3 regions of the Streptomyces sp. NPDC037054 genome follow, and region 2 is predicted to be linked to each of the others. Evidence: predicted binding sites of a transcription regulator. Region 2 holds the regulator's gene; each other region holds the start of a gene.
The links. Region 2 encodes HrcA, which represses chaperone genes, less so after heat shock. Its sites were predicted from a motif close to TTNGCACTCNGNNNNNCNGAGTGCNAA; they were not measured.
Positions count from the first base shown of each region.

Region 1: groES (co-chaperone GroES) is a predicted target of HrcA. The motif match lies at 4,414-4,440, and genes of this name have one in related genera.
Region 3: groL (chaperonin GroEL) is a predicted target of HrcA. The motif match lies at 2,981-3,007, and genes of this name have one in related genera.

Region 1 covers NZ_JBVJSJ010000001.1:755,523-761,652, reverse strand. The annotation lists gene ACZ7D7_RS03390 (YciI family protein) at 1-122, shown strand, start outside; gene ACZ7D7_RS03385 (RNA polymerase sigma factor) at 173-1,444, shown strand; gene ACZ7D7_RS03380 (THUMP-like domain-containing protein) at 1,400-2,566, opposite strand; gene ACZ7D7_RS03375 (polysaccharide deacetylase family protein) at 2,658-3,623, shown strand; gene ACZ7D7_RS03370 (polysaccharide deacetylase family protein) at 3,620-4,366, shown strand; gene groES (co-chaperone GroES) at 4,587-4,895, shown strand; gene groL (chaperonin GroEL) at 5,014-6,130, shown strand, end outside.
Region 2 covers NZ_JBVJSJ010000002.1:554,817-560,946, reverse strand. The annotation lists gene ACZ7D7_RS07450 (nitronate monooxygenase) at 1-524, opposite strand, end outside; gene dnaJ (molecular chaperone DnaJ) at 638-1,774, opposite strand; gene hrcA (heat-inducible transcriptional repressor HrcA) at 1,775-2,791, opposite strand; gene ACZ7D7_RS07435 (MBL fold metallo-hydrolase) at 2,952-3,677, shown strand; gene ACZ7D7_RS07430 (DUF3097 domain-containing protein) at 3,712-4,578, shown strand; gene hemW (radical SAM family heme chaperone HemW) at 4,620-5,852, opposite strand; gene ACZ7D7_RS07420 (SpoIIE family protein phosphatase) at 5,953-6,130, opposite strand, start outside.
Region 3 covers NZ_JBVJSJ010000005.1:171,625-177,754, reverse strand. The annotation lists gene ACZ7D7_RS14225 (NADH:flavin oxidoreductase) at 1-989, opposite strand, end outside; gene groL (chaperonin GroEL) at 1,196-2,818, opposite strand; gene ACZ7D7_RS14215 (cold-shock protein) at 3,141-3,344, opposite strand; gene ACZ7D7_RS14210 (ubiquitin-like small modifier protein 1) at 3,759-4,037, opposite strand; gene thrC (threonine synthase) at 4,034-5,317, opposite strand; SAM riboswitch class I at 5,336-5,490, opposite strand; gene ACZ7D7_RS14200 (glucosyl-3-phosphoglycerate synthase) at 5,657-6,130, shown strand, end outside.

The DNA.
Region 1 (6,130 bases), on a different contig from region 2:
GCTACGCGCTCCTGCAGTGCAAGGACCTGGCCGAGGCGCAGGAGTGGGTGTCCCGCTTCCTGAAGATCCACGGTGAGGGATGGGAGATCACCTGCGAGGTGCGGGAGATCGACGCGGGCTGAGTCCGCGGCTTCCTTGGCCGCCGACGGCGCCGGGTGTCGAATGGGGGGTTGTGAGCGCACAGCCCCCCGCCGACCCCCGGATCACCGTCGAGACCGTCTTCCGCATCGAGTCGCCCCGCGTCATCGCCGGCGTCGCCCGCATCGTGCGGGACGTCGGCATCGCCGAGGAACTGGCGCAGGACGCGCTCGTCGCCGCCCTGGAGCAGTGGCCGCGCGACGGAGTGCCGGACAACCCCGGCGCCTGGCTCATGGCCACCGCCCGGCACCGCGCCGTCGACCTGGTGCGCCGCAGGGAGAACTACGCCCGCAAACTCGCCGAGATCGGCCGCGACCTGGAGACCACGGCGCCGCCCGAGGAGCCCGCCGACCCCGAGGACATCGACGACGACCTGCTCAGGCTCGTCTTCACCACCTGCCACCCGGTGCTGTCCGCCGAGGCGCGCATCGCGCTCACGCTCCGGCTGCTCGGCGGCCTCACCACCGCCGAGATCGCCCGCGCCCACCTCGTCCCGGAGGCCACGATCGCGCAGCGCGTCGTGCGCGCGAAGCGGACGCTGGCCACGAAGAACGTCGCCTTCGAGGTGCCGTACGGCCCCGACCGCGAGGCCCGGCTCGGGTCCGTGCTCGACGTCATCTACCTGATCTTCAACGAGGGGTACGCCGCCACGGCCGGCGACGACTTGCTGCGCCCCGCGCTGTGCGAGGACGCGCTGCGGCTGGCCCGCGTGCTGGCGGCCCTGATGCCGAAGGAGTCCGAGGCGCACGGGCTGGCCGCGCTGCTGGAGTTCCAGGCGTCGCGCGCCACCGCCCGCACCGACACGACCGGCGGGCCGGTCCTCCTCAAGGACCAGAACCGGCGCCGCTGGAACCGCCTGCTCATCGCCCGCGGCGTCGACGCGCTCGGCCGCGCGGAGGCCACCGCCGGCGGCGTGCTCGGCCCGTACGCCCTCCAGGCCGCGATCGCCGCCTGCCACGCGCACGCGTACACGTACGAGGAGACCGACTGGCGGCGCATCGCCACGCTGTACGACCTCCTCGCGGCCCGCGCCCCGTCCCCGGTGGTCGAACTGAACCGCGCGGTGGCCGTCTCCATGGCCGAGGGCCCCGGGCCGGCCCTGGAGCTCGTGGACGCGCTGGCCGGCGTACCGGCGTTGCGGGACTACCACCTGCTGCCCAGCGTGCGGGGCGACCTGCTGGCCCGGCTGGGCCGGGCGCCGGAGGCCGCCGCGGAGTTCGAGCGTGCCGCCTCCCTCGCCCGCAACGCCCGTGAGCGGGAGCTACTGCTGCGCCGGGCGGCCGATCAGCATGGTGGGGGCGCCTGACACCCGGGTCAGGAACACCGTCGCCGAGTTCGGGCCCTGCGGTTTGACCTTGCAGCGCAGCTCCTCCGGTTCGACGGCCGAGCCGCGCTTCTTCACGGTCAGGATCCCCACCCCCCGCTCCCGCAGCAGGGCCTTCAACTTCTTGAGGTTGAAGGGGAGTTGGTCGGTGATCTCGTAGGCGGTGGCGTACGGGGTCGGGCGCAGCGCGTCGGACGTGACGTACGCGATGGTCGCGTCGAGCAGTCCGCCGTCGAGCTGTTCGGCGACCTCGGCGACCAAGTGGGCGCGGACGACGGCGCCGTCGGGCTCGTAGAGGTACCGGCCGACGGGGCGCACGGCGGGGTCGGGCAGGCCGCGGGAGGGCAGGGTGCGCGGGCCGGGGAGCAGGGTCGCCCGCACGGCGCCCGGCGCGGTCCCGAACCACAGCACCGCCTCCTTCACGTCCCCGGCGTCGGAGATCCACTCGGCCTCGGCCTCCGGCGGCACCGCCTCGTGCGGGATGCCGGGGGCGACCTTCAGGGCCGCGTGCGGCGCGGCGCGGGCCGCGCGCACCGCCCAGGACAGGGGCGGGGAGTACGCCTCGGGGTCGAAGACGCGGCCCCGGCCGCCGCGCCGGGCCGGGTCGACGAAGACGGCGTCGAAACCGGCGGTGTCCACCTCGGTGACATCCGCCTCGCGCACCTCGATCAGGTCGGCGAGGCCCAGCGCGCCGGCGTTCGCCCGCGCCACCGCCGCCGTCAGCGGGTCGCGGTCCACGGCGAGGACGCGGATGCCGGCCCGGGCCAGCGCGATCGCGTCGCCACCGATCCCGCAGCACAGGTCGGCGACCGACGTGACGCCCAACTCCTGGAACCTGCGCGCCCGGTACGCCGCGACGCTCGCCCGCGTCGACTGCTCGACCCCGTTCGGCGTGAAGAACATCCGCCCGGCGTCCTCGGCCCCGAACTTCACCGCCGCGCGCTGCCGCAGCCGGGCCTGGCCGAGCGCCGCCGACACCAGCTCGGCGGGGTGCTCGCGGCGCAGCCGGGTGGCGACGGCGAGTTCGTCGGCCGGGGCGGTGTCGCGCACCTCGTCGAGGAGGGCGCGGCCTTCGGGGGTCAGGAGCGGGGCGAGGTCGTTCACCGGGTCATTGTGGGCCAGTCGGTGGACGGTGTGCTTCCGGCGGCGGTGTCGGACCGGGTTCGGGGCGGGTGGCCTGGGAGGATCCGGGCCCATGCGAGCAGTCGTACAAAATGACAAAAGCCGGGCCTTTCGCCGTGTGTCCCGGAGCGCGCGGATCCGCGGCGGCATCGCCGTGCTCGCCGTCGCCGCCATCGCCTCGGGCTGCGCCCAGGGCGCCGCCGGCCCACGGGACCGCAGGGACGCCACCGGCGTCCGTCCCGCCGCCGGCCAGCCGCGCCTGGAGGCCGCCCCGGCCCGCGCCCTGGACTCCTACGCGGCCAGGCTCCGCGCCGCCCACGCGGCCCGCGTCGCCGCCGCGAAACGCTGGGGCCTGCGGAAGGTGCCGCTCGCCGCCCCGCCCGCCCCGAAGGCCACACCGCGGATCACCACCCGCAAGGGCTTCGAGGTCGACGGCCACAAGGCCCTCGGGCTCCCGCCGGTCTTCACCACCGTCCCGACCAAGGACAAGGTCGTCTTCCTCACCATCGACGACGGCGCCGAGAAGGACCCGGCGTTCCTGCGCATGACGAAGGACCTGCGACTGCCCTACACCGCCTTCCTCAGCGACTACCTGATCAGGAAGGACTACGGCTACTTCGAGCGGATGCGGGACAGCGGCGTGGCCCTCAACAACCACACCCTCCACCACCCCTACCTGCCCGCCCTGTCGTACTCCCGCCAGAAGCGCGAGATCTGCGGCATGCAGCGCGTCATCGAGAAGCGCTACGGGAAGCGGCCCGTGCTGTTCCGGCCGCCGTTCGGCAACTACGACAAGGACAGCCTGCGCGCCGCCAAGTCCTGCGGCATCACCCACGTCCCGCTGTGGAACGAGGAGGTCTTCGCCGACCGCTGGGCCTACCGCGAACCGGACCGCAGGCTGCGCCCCGGCGACATCGTCCTCAGCCACTTCCGGGGCCGGGAGCACTGGAAGGGCACGATGCCCGACATGATCCGCCGGTTCCTCGACAAGGTCACGGCGGAGGGCTACGCGGTGGCACGCCTGGAGGACTACCTGTGACAGGGCGCCGCCTGCCGCTCGCCGCCGCCGCCCTGACGGCCCTGCTGCTCGCGGGCTGCGCCCCCGCCCCGGACACCTCCGGCGACAACTCCCCGGACCACGCCCCGCAGGCCCTTCACGCCCCCGCGCCCCGCGCCCTCCCCCCGGTGGTCGACCGCGTCGCCACCCGCGACCGGGTGGTCTTCCTGACGTACGACGACGGCGCCGAGCGCGACCCCGCCTTCATCGACCTCGTCCGCCGGCGCCGCCTGCCGGTCACGATGTTCCTCACGGACAGCGTCGTCGGCCCCGGCTACGCCCACTTCGCGCGGCTGCGCGCGGTCGGCGCGAGCATCCAGAACCACACCCTCGACCACCCGGCCCTGCCCGGCCTGCCGTACGCGGGCCAGCGCGCCGAGATCTGCGGCCAGCAGAACAAGCTCAGGTCCCGCTTCGGCGTCCGCCCGCACCTCTTCCGCCCGCCCTACGGCCGCTACGACACGACCACCCGGCGCGCGGCGGCCACGTGCGGCATCCGCGCCCTGGTCCTGTGGCGGGCCACCCTGGACGCCGACGCCGAACTGACCTTCACGAACGGTACCCCCCGCCTGGCCCCCGGCGACATCGTCTCCCTCCCCTCCACGGACCCCCCGACCCTGCCCCTGCACACCCGCACGACCCGCCTGCTGAAGCTGATCGAGAAGGCGGGCCTGAGGGTCGGCCGCTTGGAGAACCACCTGACAGCCGGCCCGTCCGGGGCGTGAGGACGAGGCCGTACAGGCCGGCCCGCCCCCAACGCGCCGCACGGTAATTGGCACTCCGCTTGACCGAGTGCTAATCGCGGTCATAGTCTCGGCTCTGGCACTCCCCCTAGGAGAGTGCCAACAACGCGACGGGCAGGTCCGGCACCCGCGACGACGGATCGACCTGGTCGCCACCTCAGACAGTTAACCCCGTGAGATCTCCGAAGGGGGAGGTCGGATCGTGACGACCGCCAGCTCCAAGGTTGCCATCAAGCCGCTCGAGGACCGCATTGTGGTCCAGCCGCTCGACGCCGAGCAGACCACGGCCTCTGGCCTGGTCATTCCGGACACGGCCAAGGAGAAGCCCCAGGAGGGCGTCGTCCTGGCCGTGGGCCCGGGCCGCTTCGAGGACGGCAACCGTCTTCCGCTCGACGTATCCGTCGGCGACGTCGTGCTCTACAGCAAGTACGGCGGCACCGAGGTGAAGTACAACGGCGAGGAGTACCTCGTCCTCTCGGCCCGCGACGTGCTCGCGATCGTCGAGAAGTAAGTCACCTCGTAGCAAGCACCGTTTGCTCAGAACTGCGCCCCTGGCCCCCGCGACCTAAGAAGCCGGGCGCCCGGGGCGCAGTACTTTCACACAGATTTCCGAGAGGGCTCACGCTCCCATGGCGAAGATCCTGAAGTTCGACGAGGACGCCCGTCGCGCCCTCGAGCGCGGCGTCAACAAGCTCGCCGACACGGTGAAGGTGACGATCGGCCCCAAGGGCCGCAACGTCGTCATCGACAAGAAGTTCGGCGCCCCCACCATCACCAACGACGGCGTCACCATCGCCCGCGAGGTCGAGATCGAGGACCCGTACGAGAACCTCGGCGCCCAGCTGGTGAAGGAGGTGGCGACCAAGACCAACGACATCGCGGGTGACGGTACGACCACCGCGACCGTGCTGGCCCAGGCACTCGTCCGCGAGGGCCTGAAGAACGTCGCCGCCGGCGCCTCCCCGGCCGCCCTGAAGAAGGGCATCGACGCGGCCGTCGCCGCCGTCTCCGAGGACCTGCTCGCGACCGCCCGCCCGATCGACGAGAAGTCCGACATCGCCGCCGTCGCCGCGCTGTCCGCCCAGGACCAGCAGGTCGGCGAGCTCATCGCCGAGGCGATGGACAAGGTCGGCAAGGACGGTGTCATCACCGTCGAGGAGTCCAACACCTTCGGTCTGGAGCTGGACTTCACCGAGGGCATGGCCTTCGACAAGGGCTACCTGTCGCCGTACTTCGTGACGGACCAGGAGCGCATGGAGGCCGTCCTCGACGACCCGTACATCCTGATCCACCAGGGCAAGATCTCCGCCATCGCGGACCTCCTGCCCCTGCTGGAGAAGGTCATCCAGTCCAACTCCTCCAAGCCGCTGCTGATCATCGCCGAGGACGTCGAGGGCGAGGCCCTGTCGACCCTGGTCGTGAACAAGATCCGCGGCACCTTCAACGCCGTCGCCGTGAAGGCCCCCGGCTTCGGCGACCGCCGCAAGGCGATGCTGCAGGACATGGCCGTCCTCACCGGCGCCACGGTCATCTCGGAGGAGGTCGGCCTCAAGCTCGACCAGGTCGGTCTCGACGTGCTCGGCTCCGCCCGCCGCGTCACCGTCACCAAGGACGACACCACGGTCGTCGAGGGTGCCGGCAAGGCCGAGGACCTCCAGGGCCGCGTCGCCCAGATCAAGGCCGAGATCGAGAACACCGACTCCGACTGGGACCGCGAGAAGCTCCAGGAGCGCCTCGCGAAGCTGG
Region 2 (6,130 bases):
TCCACGCCCTGCGCGATCACGCCGTCTGCGCCGGCCCGTTCGACGGCGCGGGCCTCGTCCGGGGTGGTGGCGGTGACGAGGGTGCGGGTGCCGACGCGGCGCAGGGCGTCCAGGACTCCGCGCGAGGGGCAGCCGAAGTGGAAGGAGACCACCGGCACCGGGTTGTCCAGCAGCACCGCGAGCTTGGCGTCGAAGCCGTCGTCGCGGCCGCTGTCCGGGTCGCCCAGCTCGGTCTCGTACCAGCCGGCCTCACCGGCGAGCTGATGGGCGTAGACGTCCACGGCGGCCCGGTCGGCGGACTCGGGCTGCGGCATGAACAGGTTGACCCCGAAGGGCCGGTCGGTCAGTCCCCGCAGCTGTTTGATCTCCTGGTACATGCCGTCGGCGGTCTTGTACCCGGCGGCCAGGAAACCGAGCCCGCCCGCCTCGGAAACGGCGGCGGCGAGCTGCGGCACGGAGACGCCGCCCGCCATGGGGGCCTGCACGATCGGGTGGGGGAAGAGATCGGTCAGCGCGGAGGACATGACGGCATGTTGTCACGTCCTCGGGGCTTCTCCGAATCGGGCACCGCCCCATGTGAGAGGCGGCGGAACGAGACCTTCCGGCCCACGCGCCACCGCCCCCGCACCAGTGGGTGTCAGCGCCCGTTGAACGCGTCCTTCAGCCGCGAGAACAACCCCTGCTGCCCCGGCTGGAACTGACCCTGGGGCCGTTCCTCGCCGCGCAGCTTGGCCAGTTCGCGCAGCAGGCGCTCCTGCTCGGGGTCGAGCTTGGTCGGCGTCTGCACCTCGACGTGGACGATCAGGTCGCCCCGGCCGCCGCCGCGCAGGTGCGTGACGCCCCGGCCGTGCAGCGGGATCGACTGCCCGGACTGCGTGCCCGGACGGATGTCGACCTCCTCCAGGCCGTCGAGGGTCTCCAGCGGCACCTTCGTGCCGAGGGCCGCCGCCGTCATCGGGAGGGTGACCGTGCAGTGCAGGTCGTCGCCGCGCCGCTGGAACTGCGAGTGCGGCAGCTCGTGGATCTCCACGTACAGGTCACCGGCGGGACCGCCGCCGGGCCCGACCTCGCCCTCGCCGGCGAGCTGGATGCGGGTGCCGTTGTCGACACCGGCCGGGATCTTCACCGTCAGGGTGCGGCGCGAGCGGACCCGGCCGTCGCCGGCGCACTCCGGGCACGGCGTCGGGACGACCGTGCCGAAGCCCTGGCACTGGGGGCAGGGCCGCGACGTCATGACCTGGCCCAGGAAGGACCGGGTGACCTGGGAGACCTCGCCGCGGCCGCGGCACATGTCGCAGGTCTGCGCCGTGGTGCCCGGGGCGGCGCCCTCGCCACTGCACGTGGTGCAGACGACGGCCGTGTCGACCTGGATGTCCTTCGTCGTGCCGAACGCGGCCTCGTCGAGCTCGATCTCGATGCGGATCATCGCGTCCTGGCCGCGGCGGGTGCGCGAGCGCGGTCCGCGCTGCGACGCCGTCCCGAAGAACGCGTCCATGATGTCGGAGAAGTTCCCGAAGCCGCCGGCCCCGAAGCCGCCCGCGCCACCGCCCCCGGCCTGCGAGAGCGGGTCGCCGCCGAGGTCGTAGACCTGCTTCTTCTGCGGGTCCGACAGCACCTCGTAGGCGGCGTTGATCTCCTTGAACCGCTCTTGGGTCTTCGGGTCCGGATTGACGTCCGGGTGCAGCTCGCGAGCGAGCCGCCGGAAGGCCTTCTTGATCTCTTCCTGCGACGCGTCGCGGCGCACGCCGAGAACGGCGTAGTAGTCCGTGGCCACTTACGACTCCGCCAGGATCTGTCCGACGTACCGTGCCACTGCGCGTACCGCTCCCATCGTTCCCGGGTAGTCCATGCGGGTCGGTCCGACCACGCCGAGCTTGGCAACCGCCTCGCCGCCCGAACCGTAGCCGACCGACACGACGGACGTGGAGTTGAGTCCTTCGTGGGCGTTCTCGTGACCGATTCGGACGGTCACGCCCGGATCCTTCGCCTCGCCGAGCAGCTTCAGGAGCACCACCTGCTCCTCCAGCGCCTCAAGGACGGGCCGGATCGTGAGGGGGAAGTCGTGTCCGAAGCGCGTCAGATTGGCGGTGCCGCCGATCATCAGCCGCTCCTCGTTCTCCTCGACCAGCGTCTCCAGGAGAGTGGACAGCACCGTCGAGACCGTGCCGCGGTCCTCCGCCTCGAAGGCCTCCGGCAGATCCTCCACCAGGGTCGGCACGTCCGTGAAACGACGGCCCGCCACCCGGCTGTTGAGGCGCGCGCGCAGGTCCGCGAGCGCCATCTCGCCGAACGGCGCCGGGCAGTCCACGACCCGCTGCTCGACCCGGCCGGTGTCCGTGATCAGCACGAGCATGACCCGCGCCGGGGCGAGGGACAGCAGCTCCACGTGCCGCACGGTCGAACGGGTCAGCGACGGGTACTGCACGACGGCGACCTGCCGGGTGAGCTGCGCGAGCAGCCGCACCGTGCGGGCCACGACGTCGTCGAGGTCGACGGCTCCCTCGAGGAAGTTCTGGATCGCGCGCCGCTCGGGCGGCGACATGGGCTTGACGCCCGCGAGCTTGTCCACGAAGAGCCGGTAGCCCTTGTCGGTGGGGATGCGCCCGGCGCTGGTGTGCGGCTGCGCGATGAACCCCTCGTCCTCCAGGGCCGCCATGTCGTTGCGCACGGTGGCCGGGGAGACACCGAGGTTGTGACGCTCGGTGAGCGCCTTGGAACCGACGGGCTCCTCGGTGCCGACGTAGTCCTGGACGATGGCGCGCAACACCTGAAGCCTGCGTTCACTGAGCACCGCGCACACCTCCAGCTGTCGTCCGCCGCCGCTGTCCCTGGCACTCGGCGCGTGCGAGTGCCAGACTTCCCCGCCCAAGTGTACGGCCGTGGGGTGCACCGGGGGCAAGGCCGGTCCCGCCGCCGTGCCCGAGTGCGGCGTCAGCAGCTAGCGTCGCCGTATGACGGTGACTTGGGAAGAGCTGGGGTGGGAGCACATCGCCGGCGGAGTGGGCCGGTGCCGGCTGCCGGGCTGGGACTGCACGGCCGGGCTCGTCGTCGGCGACGGCTCCGCGCTGCTCGTCGACGCCGGGTCGAGCCTCGCCGAGGGCGCCCGGCTGCGCGAGCAGGCGGAACGGCTCGCCGGTCACCGTGTGACGCATCTCGCGCTGACCCACCCGCACTTCGACCACGTCCTCGGGGCGCCCGCGTTCGCGGGGGCCGAGGTGTACGGCGCGGTGGGCGTGGACGCGCTGTTCGGGCCGCGCGGCCGGGAGGAGCTGCGCGCGGACGCCGTGCGGCAAGGGCTGGACGCGTCGGCGGCGGAGGCGGCGGCCGACGCGCTCGCGGCGCCCCGGCACCTGGTCAGCGGCGAGTGGACCCTCGACCTGGGCGGCGGCCGCCAGGTCCTGCTGGCGAACGTGGGCCCGGGGCACACCGCGCACGACCTCGTCGTGCTGGTCCCCGGCGACCGCGAGGTGGTGTTCTGCGGCGACCTGGTGGAGCAGTCCGGCGAGCCGCAGGCGGGACCGGACGCGGTGCCGTCGCAGTGGCCCGCCGCGCTGGACCGGCTGCTCGCCCTCGGCGGCGAGGACGCGTTGTACGTGCCCGGTCACGGAGCGGTGGTCGGCGCCGCGTTCGTGCGGGCGCAGCGCGACGAGCTGGCGGCGCGTTTCGGCGTGTCGTGATCGCCGCCCGCCCGCTTCTCCTATCGTCGTTCGAATGCTCCCACCCGTCTCCCGCCACCGCCCTTCCAACGAAGGCCCTTCGGGCCCGCGCCCTCGTTCGTACTCCCCCGATCTGACCCCTCCGTGGAAGAGGCCGAAGCCGGTTCCGGAGGTTCCGGCCGAGCCCGGTCTCGTGGTGGAGGAGCCCGGCACCGGCTTCTGCGGTGCGGTGATCCGCTGCGAGGCGGGCACGGTCACCCTGGAGGACCGCTTCGGCAAGCACCGGGTGTTCCCGCTGGAGCCGCGCGGCTTCCTGCTGGAGGGCAGGGTGGTGACCCTGGTGAAACCGGCCGGCGGCCCCGTGCGCCCGGCCCGTACCGCCTCCGGTTCCGTCGCCGTGCCCGGCGCACGCGCGCGCGTGGCCCGCGCCGGGCGCATCTACGTCGAGGGGCGGCACGACGCCGAGCTGGTCGAGAAGGTGTGGGGCGACGACCTGCGCATCGAGGGCGTCGTCGTGGAGTACCTGGAGGGCGTGGACGACCTGCCGGCGATCGTCGCGGAGTTCGGCCCGGGCGCCGACGCCCGCCTCGGCGTCCTGGTGGACCACCTGGTGCCGGGCTCCAAGGAGTGGCGCATCGCACAGGCGGTGACCAGTGAGCACGCCCTCGTCGTGGGCCACCCCTACATCGACATCTGGGAGGCGGTGAAGCCGTCGGCCCTGGACATCGGGGCCTGGCCGCGGATCCCGCACGGCCAGGACTGGAAGAAGGGCGTGTGCCGCGCCCTGGGCTGGCCGGAAAACACCGGTGCGGCCTGGCAGCACATTCTGTCCAGGGTCCGCTCCTACAAGGACCTGGAGCCGGAACTGCTGGGCAGGGTCGAGGAGTTGATCGATTTCGTGACGGCCGACGGCGGGGTCTGAAGGGGCTCTGACGGGGCAGGGCGCGAGGCCCCGCGGGCCGGTCAGTCCACCAGGTCCCGCACCACCGCGTCCGCCAGCAGCCGCCCCCGCAGGGTCAGCGCCGCGCGCCCCTCCTCGTAGGGCCCGGCCGCCAGGAGGCCGTCGGCCAGGGCGCGGCGGGAGGCCGCCAGCCCGGCGTCCCTGAGCAGGGACAGCGGCACGCCGTCCCGCAGCCGCAGCTCCAGCAGGACGCGCTCCACCCGGCGGTCCTCCTCCGTCAGCAGTTCCCGCCCGGCGCCGGGGGAGCGGCCCGCCGCCAGCGCCGCCGCGTACGCCCCCGGATGCTTCACGTTCCACCAGCGCACGCCGCCCACGTGGGAGTGCGCGCCGGGTCCCGCGCCCCACCAGTCGGCGCCCCGCCAGTACAGCTCGTTGTGCAGGCAGCGTCCGCCCGCCGAGGTGGCCCAGTTGGACACCTCGTACCACTCGAAGCCCGCGGAGGACAGCGCCTCCTCGGCCATCAGGTAGCGGTCGGCGTGGACGTCGTCGTCGGTCATGGGGATCTCGCCGCGCCGGATGCGCCGGGCGAGCTGCGTGCCCTCCTCGACGATCAGCGCGTAGGCCGAGACGTGGTCGGGGCGGGCGCCGAGCGCGGCGTCCAGCGAGGCCCGCCAGTCGTCGTCGGACTCGCCGGGCGTGCCGTAGATCAGGTCGAGGTTGACGTGCTCGAAGCCGGCGGCGTGGGCCTCCGCGACGCAGGCCTCGGGGCGGCCCGGCGTGTGCGTGCGGTCGAGGACGCGCAGGACGTGCTGCCTCGCGCTCTGCATGCCGAAGGAGATCCGGTTGAAGCCGCCCGCGCGGAGCGCCGCCAGGTAGGCCGGGTCGACGGACTCGGGGTTGGCCTCCGTGGTGACCTCGGCGCCGGGCGCGAGACCGAACTCGTCGCGGACCGCCGCGAGCACCCGGACGAGGTCGGCGGCGGCCAGCAGGGTCGGTGTGCCGCCGCCGACGAACACCGTGCTGACCGGGCGCGGGTCGTCGCCCAGGACCTTGCGGGCGAGGCGGATCTCGTCGATCAGCGTCGCCGCGTAGTTGTCGCGGGAGGCGAGGACGCCGCCGGTGCCGCGCAGCTCGGTCGCCGTGTAGGTGTTGAAGTCGCAGTAGCCGCAGCGGGAGGCGCAGTACGGGACGTGCAGGTAGAACCCGAGGGGGCGGTCCGCGGCCCCGGCGAGCGCGTGCGGGGGCAGGGCGCCGTCGTCGGGGACGGGCTCGCCGTCGGGGAGTGCGGAAGGCATGTCCTCCATTGTCCAGCACCGGGCGCCCTTCCCCGCCGGCCCGCGGCGCCGACCGGCGTCGCACCGCGTCGCCGGCCCGCGTCGCCGGCTCGGGAAGGGCTCACTCGGCCTGGAGCACCAGCAGGGCCAGGTCGTCCTCGGGCGGACGGGTGCCGAAGTCGTGCACCAGTCCGCGGATGCGCTCCGCGATCAGCTCCGCGTCCAGCCCGGCGCAGCCCGCGAGGGCGGCCGCCAGCCCGTCCTCGTCGTCGAACTGGCGTGATCCGCAGCGCCGCTCG
Region 3 (6,130 bases), on a different contig from region 2:
AGGAGGTCGTCGAGGGCGCCGACCTCGGAGCCCTCGCCCTGGAAGGCCTTGATGAAGTCGCCGTTCAGGCCGACCGAGCCGACCGTGATGGCGGGCTTGCCGGTGAGCTTCTTCGTCCAGCCGGCCAGGTTGAGGTCCGAGCCGTCGAACTCGGGCTCCCAGTAGCGGCGCGTGGAGGCGTGGAAGGCGTCGACGCCGGCCGCGGCGAGCGGCGCGAGGATCGCCTCCAGTTCCTCGGGCGTCTCGGCGAGACGGGCGTCGTAGGCCTCCTGCTTCCACTGCGAGTAGCGGAACAGGACCGGGAACTCGGGCGACACGGCCTCGCGGACGGCGGCCACGATCTCCGCGGCGAACCTCGTACGCGACACCGGGTCGCCGCCGTACGCGTCGGTGCGGCGGTTGGTGCCCGCCCACAGGAACTGGTCGATGAGGTAGCCGTGGGCGCCGTGCAGTTCGACGCCGTCGAAGCCGATGCGCTCGGCGTCGGCTGCGGCCCGCGCGAACGCGCCGATGACGGCGTCCAGGTCGGCCCGCGTCATCGCCTTGCCGGTGGGCTCGTCCGCGCCGATGCGCAGCCCCGAGGGGCCGACGGGCGGGGCGTCCGGGAACGGCTGCTGGCCCTGCTCGCGGACCATGCCGATGTGCCACAGCTGCGGCACGATCCGGCCGCCGCCCGCGTGCACCGCCTCGGCGACCTTCGCCCAGCCCGCGAGCTGCTCCTCGCCGTGGAACCGCGGGACGCGGTCGCTCTGCCCGGCGGACTCGTGGCCGACGTAGGTGCCCTCGGTGACGACGAGGCCGACACCGGCGGCGGCGCGGCGGCCGTAGTACGAGGCGACGTCCTCGCCGGGCACGCCGCCCGGGGAGAACATGCGGGTCATGGGTGCCATGGCGATGCGGTTCGGGACGGTCATGCCGTTGACGGCGACCGGGCGGGAGAGGATCTCGGCCGCGCGGGAGGCGGCGGTCTCGGTGGCGGGGGCGGCCATGGGGGCTCCTCGGGGAACAATGGTTGACCAGCTGGTATGTGCACGCGCATAAAAGTGCGTCACAGCCCTCAACCGCCGTACGGGACACGGCATTCCACCCGCGCGGCCGCTCGGCGCTGTGATCCCGCACACGCCCGAGGGCGGCACCCCCCTGTGCGGGGAGTGCCGCCCTCGGTCCTGACGGACGGGTCCGATCCTCGAAGGGATCAGAAGTCCATGTCACCGCCCGGCATGCCGCCACCGGCGGGCGCGGCGGCCTTCTCCGGCTTGTCGGCGATGACGGCCTCGGTGGTGAGGAACAGCGCGGCGATCGACGCGGCGTTCTGCAGCGCGGAGCGCGTCACCTTCGCCGGGTCGATGATGCCCTCGGCGATCATGTCGACGTACTCGCCGGTCGCGGCGTTCAGGCCGTGACCCACGGTCAGGTTGCGCACCTTCTCGACGACGACGCCGCCCTCGAGACCGCCGTTGACGGCGATCTGCTTCAGCGGGGCCTCCAGGGCGAGCTTCACGGCGTTGGCGCCGGTCGCCTCGTCACCCTCGAGCTCCAGCTTCTCGAAGACCTGGGAGGCCTGCAGCAGGGCCACGCCACCACCGGCGACGATGCCCTCCTCGACGGCCGCCTTGGCGTTGCGCACGGCGTCCTCGATGCGGTGCTTGCGCTCCTTGAGCTCCACCTCGGTGGCGGCACCGGCCTTGATGACCGCGACACCGCCGGCGAGCTTCGCCAGGCGCTCCTGCAGCTTCTCGCGGTCGTAGTCCGAGTCGCTGTTCTCGATCTCGGCGCGGATCTGGTTCACGCGGCCCTGGACCTGGTCGGCCGAGCCCGAACCGTCGACGATGGTGGTCTCGTCCTTGGTGATGACCACCTTGCGGGCCTTGCCCAGCAGGTCGAGGGTGGCGTTCTCCAGCTTGAGGCCGACCTCCTCGGAGATGACCTCGCCGCCCGTGAGGATGGCGATGTCGCCGAGCATGGCCTTGCGGCGGTCGCCGAAGCCCGGGGCCTTGACGGCGACGGACTTGAAGGTGCCGCGGATCTTGTTGACGACCAGGGTCGACAGGGCCTCGCCCTCGACGTCCTCGGCGATGATCAGCAGCGGCTTGCCGGACTGCATGACCTTCTCGAGGAGCGGCAGCAGGTCCTTGACGTTGCTGATCTTCGAGTTGGCGATCAGGATGTACGGGTCGTCGAGGACGGCCTCCATACGCTCCATGTCGGTGGCGAAGTACGCCGAGATGTAGCCCTTGTCGAAGCGCATACCCTCGGTGAGCTCCAGCTCCAGACCGAAGGTCTGGGACTCCTCGACGGTGATGACGCCTTCCTTGCCGACCTTGTCCATGGCCTCGGCGATGAGCTCGCCGATCTGGGTGTCGGCGGCGGAGATGGAGGCCGTGGAGGCGATCTGCTCCTTGGTCTCGACGTCCTTCGCCTGCTCCAGCAGGGCGGCGGAGACGGCCTCGACGGCCTTCTCGATACCGCGCTTCAGGGCCATCGGGTTGGCACCGGCCGCGACGTTGCGCAGGCCTTCCTTGACCAGGGCCTGGGCGAGGACGGTCGCGGTGGTCGTACCGTCACCGGCGACGTCGTCCGTCTTCTTGGCGACTTCCTTGACCAGCTCGGCGCCGATCTTCTCGTACGGGTCCTCGAGTTCGATCTCCTTGGCGATGGACACACCATCGTTGGTGATCGTGGGGGCGCCCCACTTCTTCTCGAGGACGACGTTGCGACCCTTGGGGCCGAGCGTCACCTTGACGGCGTCCGCGAGCTGGTTCATGCCGCGCTCGAGGCCGCGCCGCGCCTCCTCGTCGAACGCGATGATCTTGGCCATGTGAAGTGGTCCCTCCAGGACTGGGGGTGATTACTTCGGACCGCGCCCGCGCCCGCGACGGACGGCTCGCCGGCCTCGTGGTTCCTTCCCCACCCGGCCTGCGGGCCTCACCGACCCGGTCCTTACGTTGTCACTCTCACCTTCAGAGTGCTAACGCAATGATTAGCACTCGCCCCTGCCGAGTGCAAGCGCCTACCCCTGATCCGAGGGGCGCTCAGCCGCGCGCGAACGGCGCCCGCCGGGTCTCCGGGCACGACGAAGGGCCCGTACCCGGAGGTACGGACCCTTCGCGTGAAGACCGGTGTGCGGTGGTCGCGCGCGTTCAGGCAGAGACGCGGACCATGTCGGCCTGCGGGCCCTTCTGACCCTGCGAGATCTCGAACTCGACCCGCTGGCCCTCTTCCAGGGTGCGGTAGCCGTCCATCTGGATCGCGCTGTAGTGGACGAAAACATCCGCACCACCGTCGACCGCGATGAAGCCGTACCCCTTCTCCGCGTTGAACCACTTGACGGTGCCCTGAGCCATGCCTAACTCCCCTATTACTGGCCCTTGCACAGATCCACACTTCGCGGATCCGGGTCAGACCTCACCCGCCACGGTGGGGGTGTGCGCCGGAACGCGTCGACCGCGGCCGAATGTATCTGTCCAACTGCCGTCTGCAACAGGTCAATCGGACGAGAAATCTGGACGGACACGGTCCGGAATGTAGTGAGAATTCGCCCGAATTCAGGGCAAGTCGGGCCCCACAAAAGGCGCGAAAGTCGCAAAGCAGCCACACACTTTGGCTACTTCTCGTCGCATGCGGAACCGGGGCTCATATGCGCGTGGCATAGGGATCGCATCCGGTTCCCCAACTCTACCGTGCTCAACCATGCAGAATTGCCCCCTCCGTTTCTCTCACGGAGGGGGCAATCAGACGAACGGTCGGTGATCGGGGGCTCAGCAGCCGCCGGCGACCGCCGGGATGATGGAGACGCCGGCGCCGTCGGGCGTCGCGGTGTCCAGGCCCTGCTCGAAGCGGACGTCGTCGTCGTTGACGTACACGTTGACGAAGCGGCGCAGCTTGCCCTGGTCGTCCAGGACGCGGGCGGCGATGCCCGTGTGGTTCTTCTCCAGGTCGGCGATGACCTCGCCGAGCGTGGCGCCCTCGGCGGCGACCTCGGCCTGCCCGCCGGTGTAGGTGCGCAGGATGGTGGGGATGCGAACGGTCACGCTCATGCGAGGCCAGCCTCTCGGAAGGAGTCCAGGTTCGGGCGGATGGTGGCGGTGAGGCCGGTGCCGGCCACCGCGTCGAGGGTCTTGAGGCCGTCGCCGGTGTTCAGCACGACGGTCGTCAGCGTCGGGTCCAGGACGCCGTTCTCGATCAGCTTGCGGGTGACACCCACGGTCACGCCACCGGCGGTCTCCGCGAAGATGCCCTCCGTGCGCGCCAGCAGCTTGATCGCGTCGACGACCTGCTCGTCGGTGACGTCCTCCACGGCACCGCCGGTGCGCCGCGCGATGTCGAGGACGTAGGGCCCGTCGGCCGGGTTGCCGATGGCCAGCGACTTGGCGATGGTGTTCGGCTTCTGCGGGCGGACGACGTCGTGGCCGGCCTTGAAGGCGGCGGACACCGGCGAGCAGCCCTCGGCCTGCGCGCCGAAGATCTTGTACGGCTTGTCCGCCACGAGGCCGAGCTCGATCAGCTCCTTGAGACCCTTGTCGATCTTCGTGAGCTGGGAGCCGGAGGCGATGGGCACGACGAGCTGGTCGGGCAGCTCCCACCCGAGCTGCTCGCAGATCTCGTAGGCGAGGGTCTTGGAACCCTCCGCGTAGTACGGCCGCAGGTTGACGTTGACGAAGCCCCAGCCCTCGCCGGCCGGGTCGCCGATCAGCTCGGAGCAGAAGCGGTTCACGTCGTCGTAGTTGCCCTCGATGCCGACGAGCTCGCCGCCGTAGACCGCGGCCATGACGATCTTGCCCTGCTCCAGGTCGTGCGGGATGAACACGCAGGAGCGGAAGCCGGCGCGGGCGGCGGCGGCGCCGACGGCACCGGCGAGGTTGCCGGTGGAGGAGCAGCTCAGCGTCGTGAAGCCGAAGGCGCGGGCGGCCTCCAGGGCCTGCGCGACGACGCGGTCCTTGAAGGAGTGCGTCGGGTTGCCCGAGTCGTCCTTGACGAACAGCTTGCCGGCGTCGACGCCCAGCTCGCGGGCGAGGTTGTCGGCCTTGACCAGCTTGGTCCAGCCGGGGTTGATGTTCGGCTTGTCCGCCACATCGGCGGGGACGGGCAGCAGCGGCGCGTAGCGCCAGATGTTCGCGGGCCCCGCCGTGATGCGCGCGCGGAGTTCCTCGGTGTCGTACGCCGAGAAGTCGTAGGCGATCTCCAGCGGGCCGAAACACTCCTCGCACGCGAAGACCGGGCCGAGGGGCACGCGGTGGCCGCACTCCCGGCAGGAAAGCGCCGCGGCAGGGCCCAGGTCGACGGAATTCGTGGTGCTTGCAACAGTCTGCACAGCCATGTGAGGCGAGGCCCTTTCTCCTCATCTTCCTCACGACGCATTTCGCCGTGAGACGGATTTGGCACCTTCCCTAGCCGGGAGCCTCGCGGAGCGATCGACAATGATCTACGAGACCGGCTGGAGGGTTGCCGGGGCTTCATCGGGCCGTTTCCCTCTGCCCCTCTGGATGAGCTGTATGTGGTTGTTGATCACGCGGCCGACGGGTCGGGACCCCCGACATGCGATGGTCATCCGCGTTGTTCAAGACTGTAACCGACGGCCAGGACAGTTGAGATAGTCGTCCGAACCGCGAGATGGATCACACCGCCTCGCCGAGAGAACGCAGAGGAGCCACCGACCGTGCTGGAAGAAGTCGAGCGCTGGCTGACTGCACGCTCCTGGTCTGTGAACGATCGCCCGCTGCACCAGCTCCTGGCCGCGAAGCGCGCCACGGGGCAGTCGGTCAGCGTCGTCCTGCCCGCCCTGAACGAGGAGGAGACGGTCGGCGACATCGTCGCGGTCGTCCGCCACGACCTGATGCGCCAGGTGCCCCTCGTGGACGAGATAGTCGTCGTCGACTCGGGCTCCACCGACCGCACCTCCGAGGTGGCGGCCGCCGCCGGCGCGACGGTGGTGCACCGCGACGAGATCCTGCCCCGCCTCCCGGCCGTCCCCGGCAAGGGCGAGGTGCTGTGGCGCTCGCTGCTGGTCACGCGCGGGGACATCGTCTGCTTCGTCGACGCCGACCTGAAGGACTTCTCCTCCGACTTCGTCTCGGGCATCGTGGGCCCGCTGCTCACGGACCCGGACGTGGACCTGGTCAAGGCGATGTAC